DNA from 4 places in the Chromobacterium haemolyticum genome. Region 3 is predicted to be linked to each of the others. Evidence: predicted binding sites of a transcription regulator. Region 3 holds the regulator's gene; each other region holds the start of a gene.

The links. The regulator FNR, encoded in region 3, switches genes on or off when oxygen is low (the NO sensors DNR and NnrR bind a similar motif). The targets are predictions, from matches to a motif close to TTGATNNNNATCAA.
Positions count from the first base shown of each region.
Region 1: the regulator FNR is predicted to act here: its motif matches at 2,591-2,604, upstream of ccoN (cytochrome-c oxidase, cbb3-type subunit I).
Region 2: the regulator FNR is predicted to act here: its motif matches at 2,233-2,246, upstream of GYH29_RS19610 (DUF3149 domain-containing protein).
Region 4: the regulator FNR is predicted to act here: its motif matches at 1,594-1,607, upstream of GYH29_RS14365 (formate/nitrite transporter family protein).

Region 1 is NZ_AP019312.1:877,369-882,582, reverse strand. Features, by position in the region: gene pepN (aminopeptidase N) at 1-399, opposite strand, end outside; gene GYH29_RS03960 (M61 family metallopeptidase) at 482-2,260, opposite strand; gene ccoN (cytochrome-c oxidase, cbb3-type subunit I) at 2,731-4,155, shown strand; gene ccoO (cytochrome-c oxidase, cbb3-type subunit II) at 4,172-4,786, shown strand; gene GYH29_RS03945 (cbb3-type cytochrome oxidase subunit 3) at 4,790-4,981, shown strand; gene ccoP (cytochrome-c oxidase, cbb3-type subunit III) at 4,978-5,214, shown strand, end outside.
Region 2 is NZ_AP019312.1:4,253,660-4,258,873, reverse strand. Features, by position in the region: gene trmB (tRNA (guanosine(46)-N7)-methyltransferase TrmB) at 1-34, opposite strand, end outside; gene GYH29_RS19620 (NAD-dependent epimerase/dehydratase family protein) at 71-991, opposite strand; gene GYH29_RS19615 (CDP-6-deoxy-delta-3,4-glucoseen reductase) at 1,030-2,058, shown strand; gene GYH29_RS19610 (DUF3149 domain-containing protein) at 2,322-2,450, shown strand; gene arcD (arginine-ornithine antiporter) at 2,934-4,373, shown strand; gene GYH29_RS19600 (arginine deiminase) at 4,461-5,214, shown strand, end outside.
Region 3 is NZ_AP019312.1:3,971,799-3,977,012, reverse strand. Features, by position in the region: gene GYH29_RS18220 (alanine/glycine:cation symporter family protein) at 1-517, shown strand, start outside; gene hemN (oxygen-independent coproporphyrinogen III oxidase) at 585-1,991, opposite strand; gene fnr (fumarate/nitrate reduction transcriptional regulator Fnr) at 2,101-2,847, shown strand; gene GYH29_RS18205 (DUF1853 family protein) at 3,131-4,054, opposite strand; gene GYH29_RS18200 (RNA methyltransferase) at 4,044-4,823, opposite strand; gene GYH29_RS18195 (inositol monophosphatase family protein) at 5,027-5,214, shown strand, end outside.
Region 4 is NZ_AP019312.1:3,147,183-3,152,396, reverse strand. Features, by position in the region: gene GYH29_RS14370 (HAAAP family serine/threonine permease) at 1-597, opposite strand, end outside; gene GYH29_RS14365 (formate/nitrite transporter family protein) at 1,834-2,661, shown strand; gene pflB (formate C-acetyltransferase) at 2,889-5,147, shown strand.

The DNA of each region.
Region 1 (5,214 bases), 2.2 Mb from region 3:
ATAGGTGATTTTGCGGAAGCCTTCCGGCTCGCATTGGGTGAACAGATTGCCGTTGGACGCGTACAAACCCATCAGGCTGGTGTTGGCCGCCGGGTCGATCTCGGTCTCCACCTCTAGGATGAAGCTGTCGGGCACGCCGCGCACGGTCAGTTGTTCGTCGGCCAGCGCGTAGCCGCTTTCGTCCAGGCGCTCTCCGTCCAGCGTTACCGCCACCAGCGCGGCACTGCCGTCCAGCACCAGATCGTCCTGGCGCGCGGCCTTGTCGTTGCGGGTCACCACCAGGCGCGCATGCACGCGGGTGGCGTCGTCTTCGATGTCGAAGCTCAGATCGACCCGGTCGATCAGAAAAGCGGGGGCTGCGTAATCGTTGCGATACTTGACTTGCGGCTGTTGAGCCATGTCTACGTCTCCTTCGATGCCGGCTGCGCCGGTCTTGGCTGGAGGGGAACCGCGCCGGGGAACGGCACCGTCCCGATGAATGTTAGCGGCGCAGCCACCGGGCGCCGTCGTCCTGCAACAGCAACCGGCAGGCGTCGGCAGGCGCGGCTTGCAGCTCCACTTGCGCGCTGATCAGTTCGTCGCGGCGGAACCAATGCAGTTTAAGCTTATCGCCCGGCTGATAACGCGCCAGCGCCTTGTCCAGATCCACCGCTTTGAGCTTGTCTATCGCCACGATCACGTCGCCGCCGGACAGGCCGGCGCTTTGCGCCGCGCCGCCGTCGTAGACATTGAGCACACGCACGCCCTGGGCCTCGGCCACAGCCTTGACCCCCAGGCTGGCCGGCGCAGGCTTGCCGCTCAGCGCCAGACCGCCACGGTCGCCGGCGTTGGCCGCCGGCTCGAAGCGCAGCTCCACGCCCTGGGCCGCCAACAGTTCGGCCAGCGGCAGGGGCTCAACGCCGCGCAGCGCGCGATCGAAAAAGGCCTTGAGATCCAGGCCGGTAACGGCCTGCGCCTGTTTTTCCCACTCGTCCTCGGCCAAACCCTTGCCGTCGTCCAGCCACTTGCGCCACAGCGCCCGCATCACATCGTCCAGCGACTGACGGCCCTGGCTGTCGCGGCGTATGGTCAAGTCCAGCGCCAACGCGGCCAGCGCGCCCTTGGTGTAATAGCTGACGATGCTGTTGGGGCTGTTTTCGTCTTGCCGGTAATATTTGGTCCAGGCTTCGAAACTGGATTGCTCCAAGGTCTGCTTCAGGCGGCCGGCGCCGCGCTCCACGCCGCTGATGGTTTCCGCCAGCAGGCCCAGATAGCGCTTTTCATCGATCAGACCGCAGCGCACCAGGCTCAGGTCGTCGTAATAGGAAGTGATGCCCTCAAAGGCCCACAACAAACGGGTGTAGCCTTCCTGGTTCAGATCATAGGGCGTGAACGCCGCCGGCTTCATCCGCTTGACATTCCAACTGTGGAAGTATTCGTGGCTGATCAGACCCAACAGTTTCAGATAGCCGTCGCCGATCTCCTCAACGCCCTGTTGCGGCAAATCGTCGCGGTTGGCCACCAGCGCGGTGGAAGCGCGATGCTCCAGACCGCCGTAGATGTCTTTGCCGACGAAAAGCATGAACACATAGCGCTCGAACGGAGCCGGCTCGCCAAACAATTTGATCTGGTATTCGCAAATTTTCTTGGTGTCGCGCGCCAAGCGCTTGAGGTCGGCGCGGAAACGACCGGAGACAACGAATTCGTGCGGTACGCCGCAGGCTTTGAAGCTGACTCGCTCGAAGGCGCCCAACTCCACAGGATGGTCGATCAACTCGTCGTAGGAAGCCGCCTGATAGCCGCCGAAGCCGGTTTTCTTGTCCGCGCCGCGCGCCGGCAGACTGGTCGCCACTTTCCAATCGGCGTAGGCCTTGCCTTCCGGCGGCAGGATCTCCACCGCGCAGGCCTCGTTTTCATAGCCGTCCACCGCCAGGAAAACGCTGCTGCCGTTATAGAAGCCGCGCTCCGCGTCCAGATACGCTCCGCGCACGGACAGATCAAACGCATAAACTTTATAGCGCAGAACCAGCACGCCCTTGACCGGCGCGGCTTGCCAGCTGTTTTTTGTCAACTGGACCAGCTGCACCGCTTTTCCCGCGGATTCCGCGCGAATTTCCACAATATGCCTGGAGAACTCCCGGATCATGTAACTACCGGGAATCCAAGCCGGCAAGGAGAAAATCTGGCCGTTCTTTGCGGGTTTGGAAACGGTCAGGACGACCTCGAAAAGATGCGCCTCAGGGGCGCGGGGACATAGGGTGTAGCGGACGGAAACGGTCATGATCTGCCTGCAATCGTTGCAAAACCTTCTTATTTTAGCACTTGCCGCGGGTAAACGCTGCGTTTTATGACATCTTGATCCAGGTCAAGAAGGCTGGGCCGCCAGACAATACAATCTCGCCAGTAGCAACAGTATTTGCAAGAACTGTCACGCTCGCTTGAGACATAAATAAAGACAAATGGGAAAGCGACATCCCCGGCCGTCCAAACTGGCCCGATATGGGTAATTGATTTAGAATGCCGGGTTAACTAAATGGGGAAATTGCGCTGTCGCAATACGGGATGAACTGCTAATACAGACATCAGTACCGCTGCGATCTGGGTCAAGCGCTTGATTTTAATAAAAGTCGTTTTCCCTACGGCTTCGTCTGGATACAGTCACATCAGTACAGATTGGGACAGTCGCCCGGACTTCAAGCCGTCGATTAGATATGTCACGTTCTGAGTTAGCAACCTTGGAGAAAACCCTAAATGGAAACGCAATCCACTTATAACTATAAGGTGGTGCGCCAATTTGCCATCATGACCGTCGTGTGGGGCATTGTCGGCATGTTGGTGGGCGTCATCATTGCGGCCCAACTGGTCTGGCCCGATTTGAACTTCGGCCCATGGTTCCACTTCGGCCGCCTGCGCCCGCTGCACACCAATGCGGTCATCTTCGCCTTCGGCGGCTGCGGTTTGTTCGCCACTTCCTACTACGTAGTGCAGCGTACCTGTAACGTCCGGCTGATCTCCGACAAGCTCGCCGCCTTCACCTTCTGGGGCTGGCAACTGGTGATCGTGCTGGCCGCCATCACCTTGCCGCTGGGCCTGACCACCAGCAAGGAGTACGCCGAGCTGGAATGGCCGATCAAGCTCCTGATCGCGGTGATCTGGGTTGTTTACGCCATTGTTTTCTTTGGCACCATCGCCATCCGCAAGGTCAAACACATCTACGTGGCCAACTGGTTCTACGGCGCCTTCATCCTGGCCGTGGCCCTGCTGCACATCGTCAACTCCGCCTTCGTGCCGGTGTCGCTGTGGAAATCCTACTCCGCCTACTCCGGCGCCGTGGACGCCATGGTGCAATGGTGGTACGGCCATAACGCCGTGGGCTTCTTCCTGACCGCCGCCTTCCTGGGCATGATGTACTACTTCATCCCGAAACAGGCTGGCCGTCCGGTTTACTCCTACCGCCTGTCCGTAGTGCACTTCTGGGCGCTGATCTTCACCTATATGTGGGCCGGCCCTCACCACCTGCACTACACCAGCCTGCCGGACTGGACCCAATCCGTAGGCATGGTGTTCTCCCTGGTGCTGCTGGCCCCGAGCTGGGGCGGCATGATCAACGGCATCATGACCCTGTCGGGCGCTTGGCATAAGCTGCGCACCGACCCAGTGCTGAAATTCCTGGTGGTATCGCTGTCCTTCTACGGCATGTCCACCTTCGAAGGCCCGATGATGTCGATCAAGACCGTCAACGCCTTGTCTCACTACACCGACTGGACCATCGGCCACGTGCACTCCGGCGCGCTGGGCTGGGTGGGCTTCATCACCATCGGTTCCATGTACTACCTGATTCCCCGCCTGTTCGGCCGCGAATCCATGTTCAGCCTGAAGCTGGTTGAAGCCCATTTCTGGCTCGCCACCGTCGGCGTGGTGCTGTACATCGCCGCATTGTGGATCTCCGGCGTGACCCAGGGCCTGATGTGGCGCGCGCTGAACCCGGACGGAACCCTGACCTACGCTTTCGTTGAGGCGGTCAAAGCCACCTATCCGTACCACTTCGTGCGTCTGCTCGGCGGCTTCCTGTACCTGCTCGGCATGTTCCTGATGGCCTACAACACCTTCCGCACCGTAACCGCGGGCCGTGCCGTAGACGCCAAGATCCCGGCCATCACCGCCCACGCTCATTGAGGCGCAAGGAAACATCATGGATAAGATACAAAAACTGATCGAAGAACACGTCGGCTATCTGATCGTGTTCACCCTGCTGGTCGTCAGCGTGGCCGGCCTGGTGGAAATCCTGCCGCTGGCCTTCCAGAAATCGACCACTCAGCCGGTGGCCGGCGTCAAGCCCTACACCGCCGTGCAACTGGCTGGCCGCGACATCTACATCCGCGAAGGGTGCCACACCTGCCACACGCAGATGATACGTCCGTTCCGCGCTGAAACCGAACGCTACGGTCATTACTCCGTGGCCGGCGAGTCGGTCTACGACCACCCCTTCCTGTGGGGCTCCAAGCGCACGGGCCCGGACCTGGCCCGCGTGGGCGCCCGCTACTCCGACGAATGGCATCGCGTGCACCTGATCAACCCGCGCGACGTGGTTCCCGAGTCCAATATGCCGGCCTTCCCGTGGCTGGCCAAGAATCTGGCCGACGCCGACATCGTGCCGACCAAGATGAAGGCGCTGCGCCTGGTGGGCGTTCCCTATACCGACAAAGACATCGCCGAGGCCAAAGCCCAGGTGGAAGGCAAGTCGGAAATGGACGTGCTGGTCGCTTACCTGCAAGGCCTGGGCCTTGCCTTGAAGAACGTTCGTTAAGCCATGGACTGGGTAACCATCGGGCGCTCGCTGTTCACGGTAGTGTGCTTTGCATTCTTCATCGTGGTGCTGGGCATCGCCTACAGCAAGCGCTCCAAGAACCGGTATGAGGATGCGGCCAACTTGCCCTTCCTCGACGACGACAAGGTGCAGGAAGCGGAACAAGACCAAGCTTCCAACGGAGCAAAAAAATGAGTGATTTCGTGAGCGAATTCTGGAACATCTGGATCACCGCGATCGTGCTGGGCGGCCTCGTTTGGCTGACCTATCTGGTGTTTTCACAATCCAAGATCAAGGTGCAAAAGGGCGAACAGGTTGAGATCACCGGCCACGTGTGGGACGGCGACCTTTCCGAGTACAACCACCCGCTGCCGCGCTGGTGGATGTTGATGTTCTACGTGACCCTGGCCTTCGCCGTGGTCTATCTG
Region 2 (5,214 bases), 280 kb from region 3:
TGCGGATGGCGCGTTGAAATGCCGGATTTTCCATAGAGAAGCCTGCTGAAAACTCAAAAAAACCGCGATGTTACCGAATCTTGGCCGCCGAGGCGAGTGCGACGGCGATGCGTTCCGGCGCTTGGGCCAGCGCCGCCAGGTAGACGGCAGTGTCGGGCCAGCGGAGTACCGGCAGCAATTCCCGGCGCAAACGCCTGTTGTCCAACTGCCTGGACTCCATCATATACGACCATAGACCAGCGGAGACTCGGGCGCGGACTTCCTCGCGCGGCAGCAAGGGCGGCAAGACCAGGTCCAGCGTGGCGGCGAGCCGGCGGTACCATTCGCTGATTGGAAGCGGCTGATCGTCGCTGGCGTTGTATACGCGAGGGCCGCCGCGGCATTGCCGCAATGCCGCCACGCAGGCGGCGGCAAGGTCGTCGGCGTGGATGTGATTGCTCCAGCTGTCCTCTTCCGGGCGGATCAGCGGCGTTTGCGAGGCGAAACGGCTCAACGGAAGGCGATTGTCGGCGTAGATGCCCGGTGCGCGCAACACGGTCAGTTGACTGCCGTGGGCTGCGGCAAAGCTTCGCAATTGGGTTTCGGCGTCCAAGCGTCGGAAGGCGCGATCGTTGTGCGGGCGAGGACGGGCGCCTTCATCCAGCAAAGCGCCATCGGCATTGCCGTACACGCCGCTGGTGCTGATATAGACTAGGCGCTGTGGTATCCTGCAACCTTTTGCCAACGCAGACAACAACTTGCGCATGCGCAAGTCCTTGCGGCCGGTTTCCTGGGGGGGAGCGGTCAGCAGCAGATCGTCGGCCAGGCCGGCCAATCGGCGCAAAGTGACGGGGTTGTCCAGATCGCCCCGGATGGGCGTGACGCCCTGCCGGCGCAGCGCTTCGGCGCTCGCGCTTGAGCGGCATAGCGCCAGCACTCGCCAGCGGCGGGTCAGTTCCGGCAAAGCGCGGCGCGCGACATCGCCGGCGCCGATGATCATCAGGGTTCGCATGATGCGCATTTTAGCCAGATATTGAGTAGAGGAAACAGATGACAGCGCAGGTGAAAGTGCTCCCCAGCGGGCATACATTTGGCGTCGAGCCGCATGAAACCGTATTGGAAGCGGCTTTGCGTCAGGGAGTGGGCCTGCCCTACGGCTGCCGTGACGGGGCATGCGGCGCCTGCAAAGGCAAGGTAGTGGATGGCGAAGTGAGCCAGGATGGTTTCCAGGAAAAAGCCCTGACCGAGGCCGAACGCGCCCAAGGGCTGGCTCTGTTCTGTTGCGCCCGCCCTCAGGGCGACATCACCATCGAGGCTCGCGAAGTGGCTGGAGCGGGCGATATCCAGATCAAGACCTTGCCGTGCCGTGTAGAGAAAATCGAGAAAATCCACGACGTGGCGGTGCTCAAGCTCAAGTTGCCGGTATCGGAGCGCCTGCAGTTCAAGGCTGGTCAATACATCGACATCCTGATGAAGGATGGAAAGAAGCGCAGCTTCTCCATCGCCAACGCGCCGCATGACGACGCTTTTCTAGAGTTGCACATCCGTCATCAACCTGGCGGTTCGTTCTCCGACTACGTGTTCAGTCAGATGAAGGAACGCGAAATCATGCGCTTCAAGGGCCCGCTGGGCTCCTTCTTCCTGCGCGAGGATTCCGACAAGCCCATCCTCTTCGTGGCCAGCGGCACCGGCTTCGCCCCGGTCAAGGGCATTATCGAGCATGCGATCCACAGCGGAATCCAGCGCGAGATGGTGTTCTATTGGGGCGCGCGGACCAAGGCCGACCTCTATATGGCGGAACTGGCCGGGGCCTGGCAGGCGCAGAACCCCAACATCACCTTCATACCGGTATTGTCCGACGCGCTGCCGACAGACGAGTGGGCGGGCCGTACCGGCTTCGTTCATCAGGCGGTGCTGGAGGATTTCGAAAATTTGTCCGGCTATCAGGTTTACGCTTGCGGCGCGCCGCTGATGGTGGAGGCCGCGCACGGCAGCTTCACGCGCGAACGCGGCTTGCCGGAGGATGAATTCTTTTCCGACGCGTTTTTCCTGTCCAAGGATATGGGCGGCAGCAAGTGAGCGCATCGGCTCGACGTGGATGACGAGCGCCAATTTTTGAGATGGAACGGATCCGGACTGTATCGCTTTTCGAGCAACTGTAATGATATAAGTTGCTGATTTTTAGGAAATGAGCCCCTGGCTAGAGCCAGGGGCTTTTTATTTGTCTTGCATCAAATTTGTGAGGCATGCCATTTGATTTGGGTCAATGGGCGGGCGCCCCAACTGGCTAAGATGAGGGTCAAGAAACCTATATGGGGCGTGGCCCCGGAAAAGGAGTGGCGATGGAACTTCTGACTCTGCTTCTCTCCGACGATGTCGGCATTTTAAGCTTGGTGACCATTGTGGTGACTACCCTGGTGGTGCTAGGCGCTCTGGTGGCGATTTTCAAGAACGTGAAAAAGCCGGAGTGAGCGTCTGAGCAAACAGCATGTGTTTATCCTCTTGATGTGTGTGTTGGTGGATGCGGTGGTGGGCCGCATCCACTTTTTTTTTTGCGTTTTACGCCTTGTTCTTGATCCCGCGTTCTTTTATCGCTTATCACGTCGATAGGCGCTTGTCTTGATTTCTGCTTGCCGGAATATCCCCTTTCTGAATTGTCTCCCGCAATATTTCACGCAGTAATAATTAATAATTATTTAAAAGAAAAGTAAGCAAATATTTTGTGCGCTGCACATTTTATTATTTTGTCATTCTTATGGGTGAGTTCTATAAAGCTTTTGTTCTATTGCCATAGTGGGTGAGATAGGGCAGGGGAAGCTATTTGATGCAGGTCAAACGGATGTTCGACTGTTCTGGCGATCACTAAATCCGAGGTATACCATTGTCTCAGATGATAAGAATTTAATTATATAACAACAGATTTGCAGGTTAATGTACTCTCACGGAGAACGAAAATGTCTACGGAAACTGAAACCCAAGGCGGCGGCGCTCCCAAGCTCAAGCTTGGCGCGCTGACCGCTCTGGTGGTGGGCTCCATGATCGGTGGCGGCATCTTCTCGCTGCCTCAGAACATGGCGGCGGGTGCCGGAGCCGGCGCTATCTTGATCGGTTGGGTGATTACCTTCTTCGGGATGTTGACTCTGGCATTTGCCTTCCAGATGCTGGCCAACCGCAAGCCGGAAGTTGAAGGCGGCGTTTATGGCTACGCCAAGGCGGGTTTCGGCAACTACATGGGCTTCAACTCGGCTTGGGGTTACTGGATTTCAGCCTGGATCGGCAACGTATCCTATTTTGTGGTGATGTTCTCGGCGCTGGCCTTCTGGTTTCCTGTGTTCGGCGAGGGCAATACCACCACCGCCATCGTCTGCGCATCCATCCTGTTGTGGGCCTTGCACTTCCTAGTGCTGCGCGGCGTGCACGGCGCTGCCTTCATCAACACCATCACCACCGTAGCCAAACTGGTCCCGCTGGCGTTGTTCATTCTGCTGGTTATCTTCGCCTTCAAAGTGGATACCTTTAACCTGGATTTCTGGGGCTCGACCAAACTCGGCTCGGTTGTCGACCAAGTGAAGAGCACCATGTTGGTGACGGTATGGGTGTTCATCGGCATCGAAGGCGCATCGATGTTCTCCAGCCGTGCGGAAAACATGAAAGAAGTGGGCAAGGCCACTGTGATTGGTTTCCTGCTGACCATCGCCTTGCTGGTTGCGGTGTCTGTGCTGTCGCTGGGCGTCATGACCCAGGCTGAACTGGCCGCGCTGAAAAACCCGTCCACCGCCTATGTGCTGGAAAAAGCCATCGGTCCATGGGGCGCCAACTTGATGAACGCCGGTCTGGTGATCTCCGTGGGCGGCGCGTTGTTGGCTTGGACGCTGCTGGCTTCCGAAGCGCCCTACCTGGCAGGCAAGGACGGCGTGATGCCCAAGGTATTCGGCACCACCAACGCCAATGGTTCTCCGGCCGCCTCGCTGTGGCTGACCAACGGTCTGATCCAACTGTTCCTGATCATCACGCTGTTCAGTTCCGCGGGCTACCTGGCGCTGCTGTCGCTGGCCACCTCGATGATTCTGATTCCCTACCTGCTGTGCGCCGGCTATGCCTTGCTGGTGGCCAAGCGCGGCGAGGGCTACGCCCAGGGCGAGTCCAGCGGCAAAGAGTTCGGCATCGCCACCATCGCTTCGGTCTACGGCATCTGGCTGATCTACGCCGCCGGCCTGAAGTACCTGTTCCTGTCGATGGTGCTGTACGCTCCGGGTCTGCTGTTCTACCTGTGGGCTCGCAAGGAACGCGGCGAGAAAGCGTTCACCGGTCCGGAAGCGATACTGGCTGCGCTGATCGTGGTGGCGGGTTTGTTCGCCGGCTACGAGTTGCTCACCGGAGCGCTGACGCTCTAAGTCGGATTTAGAAGTAAGAAGATTACCGGAGGCGCGCGAGATCCTCGGGCCTCCACCAGCTCCCCCAATATCATTAAGGAGTTTGTCATGACCAAGTTTGGTGTTCATTCCGAGTGTGGCAAGTTGCGAACTGTGATGGTGTGCCGTCCCGGCCTGGCGCATAAGCGCCTGACCCCGGACAACTGCCACGGCCTGCTGTTCGACGACGTCATCTGGGTAGAGCGCGCACAGAAAGACCACGCCTACATGGTTGAGCAAATGCGCTCCCGCGGCATCGAAGTGGTGGAAGTGCACGATGCGCTGGCCAAAGTATTGGACGACAAGGCCTCCCGCGCCTGGATTCTGGATCGCAAGGTCAAGGCCGACAACGTAGGTATCGGCATGTTGCGCGACCTGCGCAGCTGGCTGGACGAAATGCCTTCGTCGCAACTGGCCGAGCATCTGGTGGGCGGCATCGCCAAGTTCGAACTGCCGTTTGATCCGAAAGGCCTGTTCGGCGGCTATCTGGACCAGTCTGAATTCGTACTGCCGCCGGTGCCTAACAGCCTGTTCCAGCGTGACCCGTCTTGCTGGATCTATGAAGGCGTCACGTTGAACCCGATGTACTGGCCGGCGCGCCGTCAGGAAACCCTGATCCTGCAATCCATCTACAAATTCCACCCGATGTTCGCCGGCAAGGTGAAAGTATGGTGGGGCGATTGCGACCAGGAACACGGCCCGGCCACGCTGGAAGGCGGCGACGTGATGCCGATCGGCAACGGCGTGGTCCTGATCGGCATGGGAGAACGCACCAGCCCGCAGGCGGTGGTGCAAGTGGCCAAGCGCGTGCTGGGCAAGGAAG
Region 3 (5,214 bases):
GATCCAGATGTTCGGCGTCTTCATCGACACCATGGTGATCTGTACCGCCACGGCGGCCATCATTCTGTTGTCCGGCGTGCATGATCAGGGTTTGAGCGGGGTGGCGCTGACGCAGAAGGCCATCGAGGCCCAGTTCGGCCCGATCGGGGCGTCCTTCCTCGCGGTGGCGATGTTCCTGTTCGCCTTTTCCACCATCATCGGCAATTACGCTTACGCCGAGGGCAATGTCGAATTCATTCGCAGCAACAAGTGGATCTTGTTGGTGTTCCGGCTGATCGTGCTGGCGATGGTGATGTTCGGCGCGGTGGCCAGCTTGCCGCTGGTATGGGACATGGCCGACTTCGCCATGGGCTTGATGGCCTTGATTAATCTGGTGGCCATTGTGTTGTTGTCGCGTTACTTCTTCATCGTGTTGAAGGACTATGAGCGTCAGCTGAAGCAAGGCGAGTCCACCCCTGTGTTCAAGGTGGCGGATTACCCGGAACTGGCGGCCAAGGTGGAAAAAGACATCTGGTAAGCTTTTGCCAGGCTCCAACGATAAATAGCCCGCGTTTAGACGCGGGCTGTTTTGTCATGGGACTGGCTTAAATGGTTTTGGAGTAGCGAGCCTGGGTGCGGCGCTCGCGCAGGTGCTTATCGAAGATCATCGCGATATTGCGGATCAGGAGACGGCCCTTGGGTTCCACCATGATGAAGTCGCCGTCGAAGGAAAGCAGCCCCAGTTGCTGATATTCGCGGATCTGCGGCAACTCTTCCGCAAAGTACTCGGCGAAGTTGATGCCGTGAATTTCCTCCAGCGCTTCCACGGACAGCGAGAAACGGCACATCAGACCCTGGATGATGCTGCGACGAAGGATGTCGTCATTGTCCAGCGTCAGCCCGCGCAGCACCGGCAGATGGCCGCTGTCCAGCGCCGCGTAGTAGCTGTCCAGATCTTTGGCGCTCTGACTGTAGCAGGGGCCGACCTTGCCGATGGAGGACACGCCAAGGCCAATCATGTCGCAGTCCGCATGCGTGGAATAACCCTGGAAATTGCGCTGCAGCCGGCCCTGGCGCAAGGCGGAGGCCAGTTCGTCGTCCGGCTTGGCGAAGTGATCCATGCCGATGAACACATAGCCGGCGTCGGCCAGGCGTTGCACCGAGTCCTGCAGGATGTCCAGCTTGGTTTCCGGCGACGGCAGATCGGCCTCGTTGATGCGGCGTTGCGGCATGAACACGGTGGGCAAATGGGCGTAGTTGTACAGCGCCAGCCGGTCCGGTCCTATGGCGATCACTTTGTCCAGCGTGCGACGCACCGATTCACGGGTCTGCAAGGGCAGGCCGTAAATCAGGTCGACGCTGACGGACTTGAAGCCGGCGTCGCGCGTCGCCTGGATCACCTCTAGAGTTTCCGCTTCGGACTGCACGCGGTTCACCGCCTGCTGCACCGCGGGCTCGAAGTCCTGAATGCCGACGCTGATGCGGTTGAAACCTAATTCGGCCAGCTTGAAAATTGTAGCTGCACTGACTTTGCGCGGGTCTATTTCTATGGAATACTCCCCCTCCTTCAAGAACTCGAAATGAGTCTTGAGCAAGGTCATCAATCGTTCCAGTTGCGCGTCGGACAGGAAAGTCGGGGTACCGCCGCCGAAATGCAGCTGTATCACCTGCTCTCGGCGCCCCAGACAGGAGGCGACCATCTGGACTTCCTTTTCCAGGTAGTCCAGATACAAGTCGGCTTTGCCGCTATCCTTGGTGATGATCTTGTTGCAACCGCAGTAGTAGCAGATAGTGTTGCAAAAAGGTATATGAGCGTACAATGATAAAGGTTTCCGGTTGGCGCCGATGCTGCGCTGCCGTAGCCAGTGGATGTAGTCTCTTTCGGCAAAACCCGGCGTAAAGCGATCTGCTGTCGGGTATGACGTATATCTAGGACCTGTCCCGTCGAGGCGTTCAATCAGAGCGCGGTCGAATTCAAAATGGGCAGGAGAAAATGGGTGGGTGGTCTTCATGTCGTATTTGGATGGCAAAACCTCTGGTGGACTGGTAAATTTGCGGAAATCCTGCGAATTTCGCTTTGATAAGGGTCAAGCTTCGTCGCAAGCTTGTACTAAACATGCCATGTCCGATCAGAACCATATCTCTTTGCATAACCTGAAGGTCTCCTGCTCCAACTGCAGCCTGAAGGAACTCTGTCTGCCAGTGGGGCTCAACCGCGAGGAACTGACCCAGCTTGACGCAGTGATCCGTCAAAGCCGCCGTTTGAAGCGCGGCGAGTACCTGTTCCGCAGCGGCGAGGGCTTCCGCTCGCTGTTCGCGGTGCGCACCGGCTTCTTCAAGACCAGCGTGGCCAGTCAGGACGGCCGCGAGCAGGTGACCGGCTTTCACATGTCCGGCGAACTAATGGGCTTGGACGGTATTTCCGCCAATGTTCACGGTTGCGACGCCATCGCGCTGGAGGATAGCGAGGTGTGCGAGTTGCCGTTCAGCCGCATGGAGAGCCTGGGCCGCGAAATTCCCACCTTGCAGCACCACTTCTACCGACTGATGAGCCGCGAGATCGTTCGCGATCAAAATGTAATGTTGCTATTGGGCAACATGAAGGCGGAAGAACGCCTGGCCGCCTTCCTGCTCAATTTGTCCCAGCGTCTGTCCACCCGCGGCTTCGCCGCCAATGATTTCATCCTGCGCATGAGCCGCGAGGAAATCGGCAGCTTCCTGGGGTTGAAACTGGAAACCGTCAGCCGCACGCTGTCCAAGTTCCAGCAGCAAGGCTGGATCACGGTCGATCACAAGCACATCCAGTTGGTGATGGTGGATGAGTTGAAGGCGCTGATTTCCGGCTGTGCTCACGCCAACGGTCATTGATCCCGCCGCTTCTACGGAGCCGCGAAAGACGTAAGAGCGTGTTTATGATCTCGCGAGACAAGAGGAGGTCAGACGAAAACGGCTGAGAAAGCGGATCGTAAACAGGTTCTTAGAGCCAGTTGAAAATCTAGCGAGCAAGAGCGAGACAAGGCGAAAACCGCTGAGAAAGCGGAATGTACATAGTGGTACATGAGCATTTCGAAGCGGTACTCACCGTGGGGCGTATCACGAAGCGCAGCAGATTATGAACAGCCTCTTAGGCAAGCCATGAGGCTTGCCTTTTTCATTGCGGCGGCGCGCAGTCCGCGATTTGCCGCAACAAGCGCGACAACGGCGCTTCTTGAGGCCATCCCGGCGGAACGGCGAAGCCTCGCGCCACTTCATGCCAGTCGCCGTCCGGGCCGGGTTGCAGTTCGGCAAGCAATTGCGGTGCCTCTGCCTGTTCCAGCCGCGCGCGCAGTTCCGCCGCATCGGCGGTGTGTTCCCGCGAGAGGCGCGCAGGCGCCAGCCAACTGAGCCTGGGCAGCCAGGCCCAGCGGGAGTCCGCGTTCAACGCAGGCCAGTCGCCGCGCAGCGGCCAGTATTGCCCGTATAGCGGCAGGGCGCCGGGCGGCGGTTCCGGCGAGGTGTCTTGAGCGTGGAACAGCCAACCGCTGAGCCGGGCGCCGACCGCGCAGCCGGCAAAGCCTTCCGGCAGCGTCGCTTGCGCCGCGGGGTGACGGGATAGACGCAGCTGGGTCTGCAGCTTATGGGCTTTCAGCGCCCAGGCGTCGCGCAGGCTGGGGCCGGTCAGCGTATCGGCGCTGCGGCCCAGCTGCAGGTAGAACTTGCTGGCGGCTTCCAGGTGCAGCGGTTGGCCGTCCAGGCGCAAAAGGAAGTCGAATTCTCCGACGGTGCGGCCGTCTGGACCGCGCACAGGCAGATTGCTGGCGACTAGTTCGATGTGCGGCGCCAAGCGGAACCAGAACGATAGCAAGCGCTCGGCGTAATGACCCAGGCGGCGGGTGGGCTGGCGCGCCAGCCAGTGCCGCAGCTCGGCGGGATGAGCGTCCAGCGCTTGCAGCAGCGCCGGGCCGTCGGGGCCCAGCAGCCGGTGCGGCGGAATGTCCGCGCCGCTTTTCCAGGGAGAGGGCGCGGTGAGAAGAAAAGCCAGATCGCGCACCGCCGGATGCGCGTAGGGCAGGGTGAACGGCGGCTTATTCGCCATTCGGTCCGGGCGCGTCGCGACGGACTTCGCCGTCGGCAGCACGCTGCACCTGTTTGAGGAAGCCGCGCAGGATGTCGATCTCCTCGCGCAGCAGGCCGGCGCGGTTGAATAGGGTGCGCATCCGGCGCATCATCCGCTCGCTGTTGCGGCGGCGGAAGTAGCCGATCTTGTCCATGGTCTGTTCCAGATGGCCGCAGAAGCCCTCCACCTCGCCCAGCGCCGCCGCGTCGCTGTCGGCGCGCAGATAATCGACGTCCACGCCGGTGTGACTGAACAGCTCGTAGGTCATAACCTGCACCGCCATTGCCAGATTCAGCGAGAAGTAGTCCGGATTGCCGGGGATGGTGACCAGACGGTTGCACTGCTCGACTTCTTCGATCGACAGGCCGAAGGTTTCGTTGCCGAACACCAGGGCCACTTGTTCGCCGTCGCGGGCGCGGGCCACTAGTTCAGGCGTGGTTTGCCGCGGGGTGGACAGCGGGGTGGTCAGCTCGCGGCGGCGGCTGGTCAGCGCGCAGGCGATGGTGACGTCTTGCAGCGCCTCGGCCAGGCTGGGCACCACGGTGGCGTGTTCGAGAAGATCCACCGCCCCGGAGGCCAGGGTATTGGCTTCATCGCTGGGAAACACTTTGGGTTCAACCAGATAGAGCCGGCTCAGGCCCATGGTCTTCATTGCCCGGGCGGCGGAGCCGATATTGCCGGGGTGGTTGGGGCGAGCCAACACCACGCGAATGTTTTTCAGAAAATCAGGTACTTGGGGTTTATTCATCAGCAGTTTCACATTAAAATAGCCGGCTTATCGAAAAAGCCCGCGCGCCGTTTTGCGCGCAAGGCCAGCGCTTGCCGGATGGGCAGGCATGCCGCCTTGCCCGATTGCGCCGGGTTTTTCTTGTTCCTTAACCCAGATTGTTACTAGCAGACGTCGCGTCATGTGGCGGACGTTTGTCATGGTTGAAAGTGTAGAGGCCGTCAATGCATCCGATGCTCAATGTCGCGGTGAAAGCCGCTCGCCGCGCCGGCAGTGTCATCCAGCGCGCGTCGCTGAATCTCGACGCGGTGCGCGTAGAGCGCAAGAAACACAATGACTTCGTGACCGAAGTGGACCGCGCCGCGGAAGAGTCCATCATCGCTTCCATTCTGGAGGCTTATCCCAAGCACGC
Region 4 (5,214 bases), 820 kb from region 3:
TCCCAGGCTGCCGGCTTGCTGGATGGCCGCGCCGTTCCATTCCGGAACCAGGTACAGGGCCAGCAGCATCAGGCAGGCGACAAAGGGGTAAACCAGCACGCTCATGGCCTTGACGATCATCTTCTCGCCCAGGCGCACGATGGCCATCAGACCCAGAATCAGGATCAGCGACAGAATGGCGCGCGGCGGAGCGGATACGCCCAACTGGTTGACCATGAAGGACTGCACGGTGTTGGTGATGGCCACGCTGTACACCAACAAGATGGGGTAGATGGCGAAGAAGTACAGCAGGGTAATCAGCTTGCCGGCGCCCACGCCGAAGTGCTCTTCCACTACTTCAGTGATGTCCGCGCCCGGCTTGGAGCTGGACAGCACGAAACGGGTGAGGCCGCGGTGAGCGAAAAAGGTCAGCGGCAGGGCCAGCAGCGCCATGACGATCAACGGCCACAGGCCGCCGATGCCGGCGTTGATGGGCAGGAACAGGGTGCCGGCGCCAATGGCGGTGCCGTACAGGCCCAACATCCAGACGGTATCTTGCTTGGTCCAGGAGGACGAAGCGCCTGATTTGGGCAGGGGGGTGGAAACGGCTTGAGACATGATATTGGCCTTCATTAAAGACAAATGGGGTAATCGTTTTGGCGCGTCGTTCGGCGGCGCGTCGTTTTCATCTCTTGCTAGACTTTTGGTCAGTAGCTGGAACCGCTGATTAGTGATTGCCGGCTTTCATTGATGTGCATGGTATAGGCAGTTGTACTGCGGTGGTTACACATTTCAGAACATCAGTTGATTCTAATCAACTTTATTTTGAAGCAAAACGAACATCCGAACAAATACTATTTAGAACCCATGACTTACAAATAACATGATAATTTGGTTTTATTGGCATTAAATTGCTCAAAATCGTGTTTGATGAATGATTGTTTCAAGAAAAACGGATCTATTCAAAAGTGTGCCAATTTTCGATTTGTCTTGCTTTCGTGTTGTTTTGCTTTTCATGTCTGAATGGATTCGAGCAGGCTGTGTCGAAAAATTGCCGTTGCAACAGCTTGTTCGAGCTAGCTTTGTCGTTTTCGAACACCGGAATGGCATATCCGCTCTTGCGCGTAGGCTGCCTCGCTGTTGTCTGTTCAAACTGGGGGTGTGTTTGTGTTTTCTTATTTAAGTCATTGACTATTAAAGGGTATGTTGGGGTTTTGCTTAGAGGGGAGGGTTTGGGGGCGGGGGCTTGCAAGCAGCGGAATGGCCTGTGCCTCCATAGGGGAGCCACTATATCAGCAAAGCTGGCGGCGCTCTGGGAAGTATGAAAATATGAAATTTAAGGCATAAAATATGTTCGAAAACGAACAAAAATATTTCAAAACGAACAATATTTGGTTGTTTTCTAACATGACTACGGCTTTCAAACATTCGTTTTGTATCTATGCTAATGATTTTCAATGTATTTTTTGTGTTTGTTATCGCGCCTGTTATGCGGGCGACGGCCTCTTTCTGGAAAAAGCGGCATCACACCTGAGTCCTGAGTAGTCAAAACGGATGCGGCGAATATGAGGTGTGAAAGTTGTGAATCCGAGCGCGCGACGGAAAGACCTAGGTTTGATGGTTATCAAACAAGAATGAAGCATTCCGAACATAAAATTTTCGTGAACCAACAATCCGTGCACCCGTTCGCGTGGGAACCAACCACCCAGGCAGCCAACAAAGGCATTGCAGCAACTGGGCTTGAGCCGGCCTCTCCGCCGGGCAGCCTTAGAGACGGCATAGTCAGTTGATAGGCTTCCTAATAAGGTTGACCCGCACGCAGGCGGCTCTGCCCAAGCTCGCGAAATGAAAAACATGAACCACGCCTCCACACTCGCCTACGTCGCGGCTGAAGCCGCCTCCAAACAGACCGTGCTGCGCCAGCACCCCGGACGCTATCTATTGAGCGCCGGCATGGCCGGCGCGCTGATCGCTGTCGTGCTCAGCGTCAGCCTCAAGCTGGGCCAGGTCTTCTTCGCCGTCGGCTCCCCCGGCTACTACATCGCCGTGGCCGGCTTCTTTGGCGTGGCCCTGGTCAGCATCATCGTCTGCAAGCTGGAACTGTTCACCAGCAATGTGATGTATTTCAGCGTGGGCGTGCTTAGCGGCGATTGCCGCGTGTGCAACCTGCTGCGCAGCTGGGCCATGGTCTACCTGGGCAATCTGCTGGGTGTGCTGTTGTTCACCGCGGTGTTCGCCGGAGCAGGCGGCATGGGCAGCCTGCCGGCCGACCACCTGCTGTTCAACGTGGCCGCGCACAAAGTGCACGCCGGCGGCTGGGAAATCTTCTGGAAGGGCGCGCTGTGCAACTGGGTGATCTGTCTGGCGGTGTGGGTGCCGCTGCGCATGGCCGGGGACGCCGCCAAGATGCTGATGATCCTGCTGCTGGTCTTCGTGTTCTTCTTCTCCGGCTTTGAGCACAGCATCGCCAATATGGCCTTCTTCTCGCTGGCCCTGCTGCACGGCATGCAAGGCCTGGACGCCGCCGCCATCCTGCACAATATGATTCCGGCCACCTTGGGCAATATCGCCGGCGGCGCGCTGGGCGTGGGCCTGGTGGTTTACCTGCTGGAGCGCCACACCCTGCCGGCGCGGCGCGAAGCCGCAAAACCGGCCGCGACGGCGCTCGGAACCAGTGTTTGATGTTCGTTTTCGAATGTAATGCGCCGGCTACAATGCCAGCGTATTGATTTGGTTTTGCATGGCATTGAAAATAAAGTGTTTTTTGTGAGGTTTTGCCAGCAGGGCGGCGGTGGCGGCCACCGCGTTTTAGTCTGCGGCAGTTGATCTTGATCAAACGATTTTTTTCGAAACCGAATGTACAATATGTTCAGTACTCAACATTTACTGATAGTTACTAGGAGGCACACATGGATGCTCTGAATCGTGACGCGACTCAAGCCAACCCCTGGCGCGATTTCACCGGTGGTGAATGGCAAAGCAAGGTGGATGTCCGCAACTTCATCCAGCTGAACTACAAGCCGTATGAAGGCGACGCCAGCTTCCTGGCGCCCGCTACCGCGCGCACCCAAAAGCTGTGGGACACCCTGAGCGAGTTGCTGAAAGAAGAACGCGCCCGTGGCGTGCTGGATGTATCCGCGGACCGCGGCAGCTCCATCACTGCGCATGACGCCGGCTACATCGACCAAGCCAGCGAAGTCATCGTCGGCCTGCAAACCGATGCGCCACTCAAGCGCGCCATCATGCCCAACGGCGGCCTGCGCATGGTTGAGAACGGCCTGGAAGCCTTTGGCTTCAAGCTGGACCCGGTCATCAAGGACGTGTGGACCCACTACCGCAAGAGCCACAACCAGGGCGTGTTCGACACCTACACCCCGGACATCATGGCCGCGCGCAAATCCGGCGTGATCACCGGCCTGCCGGACGCCTACGGCCGCGGCCGCATCATCGGCGACTACCGCCGCGTGGCCCTGTACGGCACCGACTTCCTGCGCGCCGAACGCCAAAAAGTATTCCATGAGCTGGACGACGCCGTTTTCAACGAAGACGTGCTGCGCCTGCGCGAAGAACTGTCGGAACAATTCCGCGCGCTGGACGAACTGAAGCAGATGGCCGCCAAGTACGGCTTCGACATCAGCCGCCCGGCCGTCAACGCCCGCGAAGCGGTGCAGTGGACTTACTTTGCTTACCTGGCCGCCGTGAAAGAACAAAACGGCGCCGCCATGTCCTTCGGCCGCGTCGCCACCTTCCTGGACGTCTACATCGAGCGCGATCTGGCCTCCGGCGCGCTGACTGAAGAACAAGCCCAGGAAATGATCGACGACCTGGTGATCAAGCTGCGCATCGTGCGCTTCCTGCGCACCCCGGAATACGACCAACTGTTCTCTGGCGACCCGACTTGGGTGACCGAATCCATCGGCGGCATGGGCGAGGACGGCCGCACCCTGGTGAGCAAGAACAGCTTCCGCTTCCTCAACACCCTGTACAACCTGGGCCCGGCGCCGGAACCCAACCTGACCGTGTTGTGGTCCACCCAGCTGCCGCGCGGCTTCAAAGACTTCTGCGCCAAAGTGTCCATCGACACCAGCTCCATCCAGTACGAAAACGACGACCTGATGCGTCCGCACTGGGGCGACGACTACGGCATCGCCTGCTGCGTGTCCGCGATGCGCATCGGCAAGCAAATGCAGTTCTTCGGCGCCCGCGCCAACCTGGCCAAAGCCATGCTCTACGCCATCAACGGCGGCGTGGATGAAAAATCCGGCGTGCAAGTGGCCAAGGGCTTCGAGCCGATCAAGAGCGACGTGCTGACCTACGAAGAACTGATGCCCAAGTTCGACCTGCTGATGGACTGGCTGGCCGCGACTTACGTCAAGGCGCTGAACTGCATCCACTACATGCACGACAAGTACGCCTACGAACGCATCGAAATGGCGCTGCACGACCGCGACATTCTGCGCACCATGGCTTGCGGCATCGCCGGCCTGTCCGTGGCCGCCGACTCCCTGTCCGCCATCAAATACGCCAAAGTGCACATCATCCGCAACGAAGCGGGCCTGGCGGTGGACTACAAGATCGAAGGCGACTACCCGGCTTACGGCAACAACGACGACCGCGCCGACAGCATCGCGGTATGGCTGACCGAAACCTTCATGGAGAAGATCAAGGCCCAGCCGCACTTCTACCGCAACGCCATGCCGACTCAATCCGTGCTCACCATCACCTCCAACGTGGTGTACGGCAAGAAAACCGGCAACACCCCGTGCGGCCGCCGCGCCGGCGAACCGTTCGCCCCGGGCGCCAACCCGATGAACGGCCGCGACGTGAAAGGCTTTGTCGCCGCGGGCGCATCGGTAGCCAAGCTGCCGTATGAAGCCGCGCTGGACGGCATCAGCTGGACCGCCTCCGCCACCCCGGACGCACTGGGCCATAGCGAAGAAGAACGCGTAGCCAACCTGGCCAACTGCCTGGACGGCTTCTCCGACGCCGGCGGTTTCCACGTCAACGTCAACGTGTTCAAGCGCGAAACCCTGATGGACGCGATGGAACACCCGGAGCTGTACCCGCAACTGACCATCCGCGTGTCCGGCTATGCGGTGAACTTCGTCAAGCTGACGCGCGAGCAACAGCTGGACGTGATCAACCGCACCTTCCACGGCAGCATGTAAGCGCAACGCCGCTGGCCACCGCGACGGCCAGCCGGCACAGCGCCAAGCCTCCCTTAGGGGAGGCTTT